3 regions of the Priestia sp. 10L35 genome follow, and region 1 is predicted to be linked to each of the others. Evidence: predicted binding sites of a transcription regulator. Region 1 holds the regulator's gene; each other region holds the start of a gene.
What was found. The regulator Rex, encoded in region 1, represses fermentation and respiration genes when NADH is low (regulators of the CRP and FNR family bind a similar motif). The targets are predictions, from matches to a motif close to TTGTGAAATATTTCACAA.
Positions count from the first base shown of each region.

Region 2: AC1DEF_RS20555 (anion permease) is a predicted target of Rex. The motif match lies at 1,938-1,955, and genes of this name have one in related genera.
Region 3: AC1DEF_RS24535 (L-lactate dehydrogenase) is a predicted target of Rex. The motif match lies at 2,035-2,052, and genes of this name have one in related genera.

Region 1 is NZ_JBFTKA010000022.1:4,246-7,534, reverse strand. It holds gene AC1DEF_RS28135 (YdiK family protein) at 1-123, shown strand, start outside; gene tatC (twin-arginine translocase subunit TatC) at 149-904, opposite strand; gene tatA (twin-arginine translocase TatA/TatE family subunit) at 920-1,105, opposite strand; gene AC1DEF_RS28120 (redox-sensing transcriptional repressor Rex) at 1,159-1,797, opposite strand; gene AC1DEF_RS28115 (ABC-F family ATP-binding cassette domain-containing protein) at 2,256-3,289, shown strand, end outside.
Region 2 is NZ_JBFTKA010000006.1:43,845-47,133, reverse strand. It holds gene AC1DEF_RS20560 (alpha-amylase) at 1-348, shown strand, start outside; gene AC1DEF_RS20555 (anion permease) at 378-1,811, opposite strand; gene AC1DEF_RS20550 (class I SAM-dependent rRNA methyltransferase) at 2,091-3,289, opposite strand, start outside.
Region 3 is NZ_JBFTKA010000009.1:89,488-92,776, reverse strand. It holds gene AC1DEF_RS24540 (lactate permease LctP family transporter) at 1-991, opposite strand, end outside; gene AC1DEF_RS24535 (L-lactate dehydrogenase) at 1,054-2,010, opposite strand; gene AC1DEF_RS24530 (cation diffusion facilitator family transporter) at 2,343-3,218, shown strand.

The sequences.
Region 1 (3,289 bases):
ACGATCTTATTTGCACTCGTAGCCGCGTTCGATTTCAGATTTGCGGTGCGCATTTTTATCTTGCACTATAAAATTAAAAAGTTGCAGCAGCAATATAAAAATCAAGATGATTCATCTAAATAAAAAAACCACTGTTTCAGTGGTTTTTTTACATACTAACATCTTCTCTTTCTTGCTCTGCCCTTGCCTTTAACACTTTGCGATACGAAATGCGGGAAATAATGATGCTGATTTCATACAAAATTAAGAGCGGCACTGTCACCATCATGTGCGAGAGCAATTCTGGTGGTGTAATAAGTGCGGCAATAACTAGCAGTACGAAATAGGCATACTTTCGAATTTGAGATAAAAACATAGGCGTGATAATACCTAATCGCGTCAAAAACATGACGACAACAGGAAGCTGAAACAACAGGCCAAAAGGCAGTGTGAGCTGCATTAAAAAAGAAAAGTATTCATTAATGCCAATCACTTGGTTTACATTCAGCTCATCAGAAACGCGCGTCATAAAATCGACGACAAATGGAAACAACACAAAATAAGAAAAAGAGACACCGCCGATAAAGAGAAAAATGGAAACAGGAATATATCCAAGCGTTACCTTACGCTCTTTTTCATATAAACCAGGACTAATAAATGCCCAAAGTTGATACAGTGCAACAGGAGCTGCAAGTACACAGCCGATAATAACAGCAAACTGCATATAAATCTTAACTGGATCTGTTAGCCTAAATGCATTCATCGTTAAATTTTTTGCCTCATCAGCATGCTGTAAATAGACAATAACCTTATCCGCTATAAAAAAGCCGCCAATTGTGGCAATGACAAAGAAAAATAAAACAATTAAAATGCGCTTTCGCAGCTCTCCTATATGATCATATATTGACATTTCTTGTTCGGTCATACTATGATCACCCTTTTACTCTTTGTCATCTACTTGACGCTGTTTATCTTTTTCACGATCTTCTGAGGCACCGCTAGCGGCATGCTTAAACTCTCTAAGCGTTTGCCCGACTGATCTTCCTAGCTCCGGTAACCGTTTCGGTCCAAAAATAAGCAGTGCTACAATCGCAATAATAATCCAACTGCCTGCTCCAATCCCCATATTCCCACTCTCCTTATTAATTTAGACTTAAGGAAATCGTAACACAGTCCATCTTATTCAACAGGATAATTTTTCAAAAAGTAGACAAGCGACTGTAATTCTACAGCCAGATCAATATGATGCAGTCGAATCTCATCCGGTACGTTTAAGCGTGCAGGAGTGAAGTTTAGAATCCCTTTAATTCCGCAACTCACTAAACGATCGGTAATTTGCTGAGCCACAGTGGCAGGAACGGTTAAAATCGCCACTGAGATATCATCACTCATATAATCTTCCAATTGGTCAAGGTGATAAACCGGCACGTCGCCTACTTTTGTACCGACTTTATCTTCTATCACATCAAAAGCGCACTCAATTTTGGTGTTATTATTTTTAATAAAATTATAATTTAAAAAGGCCGTTCCCAGATTCCCTACGCCAATCAGTGCTACTTTCGTTACTTCATCTTGGTCTAACGTTTTACGGAAAAATGTAAGTAAATAATTCACATTGTAGCCGTATCCCTTTTTCCCTAATGCTCCAAAGTAAGAAAAATCCCGGCGAATAGTAGCAGAATCAACTTTCACTGCCTCACTTAACTCCGCTGACGAAACACGCTGTTTACCAGAAGCATGCAAGTTTTTTAAAAAACGATAATAAAGCGGCAATCGTTTAGCCGTTGCTTGTGGTATTTTTAATTGTTCAGTGTTCACGTTGTACCCCCTCAGTTCATGTATGTCATTACTAACATTTTCAAGTCATATTGCATTACCTTTCACAAAGCCTCAACCGCCTTGAGGTAGCGCTTCCAATTCTCTCTCTTTTCTCTTGTTTTATATATACTCCGCTTCACACCCCGACGCCTTTTGTCTATCCAGGAATACTTAAAGTCGGTAGCTAGAACGAAGCAATTAGCCCTTCAAAGGATCCGTTTGTTAGTCATGACGGATTTTCTACATCCATCATATATAAGTTCAGAGATGCACTTATCTCTTATTTTAACATAGTATCCTGTATAAAATGTGCAGGTAAAATCATTTTATTTCATGAATCAAAACATTCGCTTCATCATTTGTTCTTGTCCCTCTACAAATTACAAACGCTTGTAGGAAGAACTTGTAGTTGAAAATATGTTAAAATACACTATGGATATACTACTAGAGGTGAAAAAATGATTATTCTACAATTGAACGGTATTACAAAATACTATGGGGCAGAACCCATTTTATCGAATATAAAGTTAGAAGTACAATCAAAAGACCGCATTGCCCTAGTGGGACGAAACGGTGCAGGTAAATCAACTTTATTAAAAATTATTGCTGAGCAGCTTTCTTATGACAGCGGAGAAATTATTAAACCTAAAGGTGTTTCCATTGATTATATGGGACAAGATACAGTTCTTGAGTCAACACTCTCCATATGGGAAGAAATGATGACAGTCTTTGCTCCGTTAAAGAAGATGGAAAAAGAATTACGTACGCTTGAAACGAAGATGGGCGATCCAGACATTTTTAATGATTCAGTTCAATACGAAAAACTAACCAAAGAGTACGATCAGCTTCAAGTAACGTTCAAAGATTTAGGCGGCTATCAATATGAAGCGGATACACGATCTATTCTTCACGGTTTCCGTTTCTCAAACTTTGACTATAGCACCCCTATTTCCTCCTTGAGCGGTGGACAAAAAACGCGCTTGGCTCTTGCAAAACTGCTTTTAACAAAGCCAGACTTGCTTATTCTGGATGAGCCTACCAACCACTTAGATATTGAAACTTTAGCATGGCTGGAACAGTTTCTGCAAGGGTATGAAGGAGCTATTTTAATTGTTTCACACGATCGTTACTTCCTTGATAAGGTCGTAAATCAAGTGTATGAAGTCACACAAAAAACAACGGTCAAGTACACGGGCAACTACTCTAAATACCTTGTACAAAAAGCAGAGCGATATGAAAAAGAGTTGCGTCAGTACGAAAAGCAGCAAGATGAAGTCGCAAAACTGAATGATTTTATTCAACGAAACATCGCCCGCGCATCGACTACAAAACGTGCGCAAAGCAGACGTAAGCAGCTCGATCGAATGGAGTTAATAAATCGACCTAACGAAGGCGAAAAATCAGCTAGTTTTTCGTTTGAAATTGAGCGTCAAAGCGGAAATGAAGTCTTAAATCTCGAAAACGTGTCCATCGGATATGATGAAAACAAATA
Region 2 (3,289 bases), on a different contig from region 1:
TTTGGGATAGGCGGAGAGCACCCAATTGAAGGAAAAGAAAAAGATATTTCCGCTCTCTTGCATGTACGCTATGACAAAGCATACGGCCAGCAAGACGATTATTTTGATCACCCGAATACTATTGGATGGGTAAGGCATGGTGTAGAGGAATTTGAGAAGTCTGGATGCGCTGTGGTGATGTCAAACGGTGAAGATGGCGAAAAGAGAATGTTCGTCGGCGAACACCGAAGTGGACAAACGTGGATTGACTTCACAAACAACCGAGAGGACCAAGTTGTGATTGAAGAAGATGGCTACGGACAGTTCCCTGTAAATGGCGGCTCTGTATCCGTTTGGGCTGAAGCATAAAAAAAACAGTGGCCTGCGCCACTGTTTTTTTACCATAGACCTAGCAGTTTCCACCACAAGCCGCCAATTCCAATCCAAATGATAATATGAATAATTGAAATTAAAAAGCCGAGCGACCACCATTTTTGCTGCGTTACATATCCACTACCGAAGAACACCGGTGCCGGTCCACTTCCGTAGTGAGTTAAACAGCCAAATAAATTGCTAAAGAACGCTAAAATTAATGCTGACAGTAACGGAGGCGCACCAGCGGCCACGATGACAGATAAAAATGCTGCGTACATAGCGCTGACGTGAGCCGTGTTACTCGCAAAAAAGTAGTGAGAATAAAAATATGCAATAGCTAATACAATCAACGCCGTCATCCAAGACATATGGCTAACAGTGCCTTTCATCAGATCACTGAACCAAGGAATCATGCCTAGATCATTTAAGAAAGTTGCCATCATAACCAAAACAGCAAACCAGACTAATGTATCCCATGCTCCCTGTTCTTTTTTGATGTCCGACCAGCTTAACACTTGCGTTAAAAGCAGCGCACATAGACCAATAAAAGCAGTTGTTGTTGCATTAATATTTAAATTAGCGCCAAAAATCCACAGCACAAGAAGAAGTAAAAATACGCCAATCATGTACCATTCTTCTTTCTTTAGCGGACCCATTTCATTTAGTTTTTTTGCTGCAATTTCAGATGCTTCCGGCGTTTCTTTTAATTCTGGCGGATACAGCTTATAAATAACGAGCGGAATAACGATTAAACTAATAATTCCAGGTACGATTGCAGCCGCTGCCCAGCCAACCCATGAAATAGTTTTGCCTGTAATTTGTTCCGTCATTTTAACCGCAAGAGGATTGGCCGCCATTGCTGTTACGAACATAGCGGATGTGATCATATCTCCTTGAAACGATACTTTTGTTAAGAAAGCACCGACTCTGCGCTCCGTACCGTCACCAGTTCTCGATCCGTATGTTTCGGATAAAGAACGAATGATTGGAAGAATAATTCCTCCAGCTCGTGCTGTATTAGACGGCATTGCAGGTGATAAAAGTAAGTCACTTACGATAAGAGAATACGATAGTCCCAACGTCTTTTTACCGAACAAACGAACGAAGATATAGGCAACCCTTGTTCCTAGACCAGTCTTAATAAAACCTCTAGAAATAAAGAATGCAATAACGATTAACCAAATCGTCGTATTTTGAAAACCGCTGAGCGATTGTTCAAGTGTTAATGTATTAGTTAATACAATAATGGTTAAAGATAAAATAGCTACACTGCCCAATGGCAATGGTTTAATGATAAGCCCTACGATAGTAGCCACAAAAATAGCGAATAAGTGCCAAGCCTTCAAATCAAGTCCGGACGGAGGTGTAATAAACCATAAAATAAGTCCGATTGCCAGACAAATTAATAAAGGAATAAATTTCACTTCGCCGGCAGGCTTTTTTGTTGTTTCAGCCATAATCTTTCTCCTTTCATGTTTTTAAATAATAGTAATAGTATGCTCTTTCCACTTCGTACTCAATACTTATCCCATTTAAAATAAAATAATTGTAAAAATACGTTTCGTAAGGATGATATTGTAAAATTGTGAAGTGTTGAGCATAATTCCTTTATTATTTTATCATATATATTGACAATATTTATCTCTTACCTTCATTTTATTCCCTTCAAAATAGCTTGTAAGCGTTATTTTTTTAAAAATAAATAAACTGCATGAATTCATCATGCAGCCTTGCATTTAGCGATTTACTTTTTGAATAAACACGACTTTTAAATAATTACCTGACTTAAATTCTTTTATTGTTTTAAAATCAGCTGGAAGAGCGAACTGCTCCATCATTTTGTACTGTTCTCCTTTTTCATTAAAAGCTTTTTCAATAAACGAATGGAATTTTTTCATATCAAAATTGCTTGCGTTCGTAGATGCTACAATGACACCATTTGGCTTTGTAAGAGCAATGGCTTCTTTTAATAAATCTTTGTAGTCTTTTGCCGCGCTGAACGTATGCTTTTTCGACTTGGCAAAGCTCGGCGGATCTAGCACCACAAGATCGAAGGTCATGTTCTTCTTGACCGCATATTTAAAATACTTGAAAACATCTTCTACGATAATGTCCTGTGCTTCGTGATCAATTCCATTTACACTAAATTGCTCAATTGTTTTAGCCAAGCTGCGATTGGCTAAATCGACACTTGTTGTTTTCGCAGCTCCTCCAAGAGCGGCCGCCACTGAAAATGCGCCTGTATACGAAAACATATTTAGCACGGTCTTTCCTTTTGCATATTTATCTCGAATCGTTTTACGGACGTCTCGCTGATCTAAAAAGACTCCCACCATCGCTCCGTCATTTAAGTAAACGGCAAAACGAATACCATTTTCTTTTACAATTAAAGGAAATTCACCTTTATCCCCTGCTACAAAATCATCTTCTTCAATATACTGCCCCTTTACGTTAAAACGTTTTTTCTGGTACAGCCCTTTAAAGTTAGGCGCAGACTTTAAGGCTTCAATGACGTATTCTTTAAATTGATAAATTCCTTCACTATACCAACTCATGACGTAATATCCGTCATAATAATCAATAATCAAGCCGCCGATTCCGTCACCTTCACTATTAAATACGCGAAAAGCAGTTGTGTCTTCAGACGCATAAAAGTCATGACGAGACGAAATAGCTTGCTGAATTTTTCTAGCAAAAAACGCCGCGTCAATTTGCTCATTTTTCTTCTTCGTAAGAATCCATCCGTAGCCTTTGTTTTGTTTTCCATAATAGCCTTTGGCTAAAAATTGATTCTTGGGAGTGACTAAGTTAATAATAACCCCTTCTTCTTGCAGTTTATGACCATCAACAAGCGCATCTTTTTCAATGAGTGGATAACCCTTGTTCACTTTTTTAATAAAAGCTTCTTTGGCTATAACTTGTACTTCTTTTCTCA
Region 3 (3,289 bases), on a different contig from region 1:
CTGCTTTAATTACGTGATTGTGTAAAAATGGGACGTTAATAAGCAGGTTCATATGTTCAAGCATTTTTTTGACAAAAGAAATGCTCCAAGCCGTAACGAGTATCGTTAATAGAATAAAAGGAGACCAAGCCTTTAAAATCTGTTTTGGTGACAGGCTGAAGCTTTTAGCTGCTGCCGGGCTTGTTCGTTTAATATAAAAAGCAAGAGCAAGTAAACTCACAATAGAAGATGTGATATTTGGAAGTTCAGGGCCGATGTATGTAACAGTTAAATACTGTGTCAGTGCATAGGAAACGGCTGTGATGCTCGTTGCTTTCCATACGTCTTTTAATCCTTTTATCCCATCCATAATAAAGACAAGTAAAAAAGGGATAAGAAAAGAAATAATCGGAAGCTGCGTGCCAAGAAAATGAGCAATTTCTTTTGGATCTATGCCAGATACTTGTCCTGCGACAATAACAGGAATCCCCATGGCGCCAAACGCTCCTGAAGCTGTATTAGCAATTAAACATAGCGCCGCTGCTTTTAATGGTTTGAACCCAAGTCCAACTAGAAGCGCTGCTGTAATGGCAATTGGAGCTCCAAATCCCGCTGCCCCTTCTAAAAAAGCATTAAAGGAAAAAGCAACAAGCAGCATTTGCAAGCGGGGGTCATCCGTTATTGAAATAATAGATTGTCTGATGGTAGTAAACTGTCCGCTTTTGACAGTTAGCTTGTATAAGAACACCGCTCCGATAATAATATAGCTGATGGGCCAAAGTGCATACAGAAACCCATAGCCTGTGGCTCCTAAGATCATTGAGGCAGGCATATCATAAAAATAAATAGCAATAATCATAGAAAGAAGCACCGTAATACCAGCAGCAATATGTCCTTTTAATTTCAAAAGAGTTAAAGCAATAAAGAAAAAGATAATGGGGATGAGTGCAATTAGTGCAGAAAGCCAAATATTATCTAACGGATTATATACCTGAGTCCACGTCATATTCATACACCTCTACTACATATTTAAAACAAGGGAGCGGGAGAGTCCCCCGCAAAAATCTTTAGATGTTACACAAAAGCTCTGTCGCGAGTTTGCTTAAGTATGCTAGCAGAGTGCTCGAGCTGCTGCTGTTCGTGAGGGGTTAAATTCAATTCAATAATTTGACGCACGCCGTTTTTATTAATGATAGCTGGTACGCCGATATACACATCAGAAATACCATATTGTCCTTCTAATAAAGCAGATACTGTTAAAATAGAATTTTCATCATCTAAAATAGCCTTGGTAATGCGTACAAGCCCCATTGCAATTCCGTAATAAGTCGCTCCTTTTCGATTAATAATATGGTAAGCCGCATCGCGGGTTTGTTCGAATAGATGCTGCATATCCGGTTCTTTTTCAATAGCGGCAGTATTGATAAAATGTTCGAGCTTCACACCGCCAATTTGCGCGTGGCTCCAAACAGGAAATTCCGTATCTCCATGTTCCCCCATAATATAAGCGTGGACGTTGCGAGAATCTACTTCGAAATAGTCGCTTAACAAGTAGCGGAAACGAGCTGTGTCAAGAATCGTTCCTGAACCAATTACCCGTTCGTTTGGTAATCCTGATACTTTTTGTGTAACGTGTGCGAGAATATCAACTGGATTTGTTGCCACTAAAATGATGCCGTCAAATCCGCTGTTCATAATATCTTTTACAATGCATTCAAAAATTTTAACGTTTTTTTCAACTAGATCTAAGCGTGTTTCCCCTGGAGCTTGATTAGCGCCCGCTGTAATAACTACTAAATCAGCGTCAGCACAGTCTTTATAATCTCCAGCCCAGATTTTCATCGGTGTGGCAAATGGCATTCCATGATTGATATCACGTGCTTCACCTTCTGCTTTTTCTTTGTTCATATCGATTAACACTAATTCATTGGCAATACCTTGATTCACCATTGAAAAAGCGTAGCTTGAGCCAACAAAACCAGTTCCGATAACAGCAACTTTTCGTGTTTTTGGTGTGAATTGTGTTTTCATTTGTATCATCCTTTGAATTTTATTTTGTGATGTTTTTCACAATGTTAGTGTAACAAGAATAAATTGCTTCAGCTGTGATAAAAATCACACCCTTTAAAAAATAGTAAACAATTTTACAGGGCGATTTTAAAAAATGTCCTTCTACATGAAGTGCCACATTTAGAAAGATCTTAAACGTTTAAAGTGTTGAGTAAAGGCAACTTGTTTTGCAGAAAGCTAAAGAGTTTAACATTCTCTATTTGTATGTTAGCAGCCAATAATGTTTCTATAGACCCACACGAAATCCATTTGTTACACTAAGTTTGCTTATTTTGAATAAAGGAGTGGAAGGGATGGAGAACTACTATGAGCAAGCCCAAAAAGGCGCTTGGGTTAGTATCTTATCATATATCTTTTTATCAACATGTAAACTTATCATTGCGGGTGTCACCGCTTCCTCTGCATTAAAAGCCGACGGTCTTAATAATGTTACAGATATTATTGCATCGATTGCCGTCTTGGTCGGCTTAAAAATCTCTAAAAAACCTCGTGATAATGATCATCCCTATGGACATTCCAGAGCGGAACATATTTCTTCACTTATTGCTTCTTTTATTATGATGGTCATCGGACTAGAAGTATTGGTTGATGCGGGTCAGTCATTATTTATGGACAAATCTGAAGCTCCTAATTTACTGGCTGCTTGGGTAGGTCTTGGAGCGGCTGCTATTATGGGTGGTGTTTACCGATATAATATTAAGCTTGCTAAAAAACTTGATAGCCAGTCTTTATATGCGGTTGCTAAAGATAATTTGTCTGATGCACTTGTGAGTATAGGGGCTGTTGTGGGAATTTTCGGCTCCCAATTCGGCTTGCCATGGCTGGATGTGGTAGCTGCTTTTGCTGTGGGAATTATTATTTGTAAAACAGCCATTGAGATTTTTAAAGAAGCGGCTCATTCCTTAACGGACGGATTTGATGAAGAAAAGTTAGGGCACTACAAAGAAAGCATCGAGCTTGTAGAAGGTGTAAAAGAAGTAGAAGATGTGAAAGCGCGCAAGCTTGGTAATCAAGTCGTGATTGATGTAACTGTTAAAGTAGATCCCCATTTAAATGTTATCAAAAGCCATGAAATTGCCGATCAAATTGAACATATGATGAACGATGAGCATCAAATTAAAGATACGCTTGTTCATATTGAACCTGATGCATACGAAAAGCAAAAATAAGACCAGCACGTTCTTTCGTTATGAAAGGATGCGCTGGTTTTATTTTGCGGGAATTTGAAATAAATCACAAA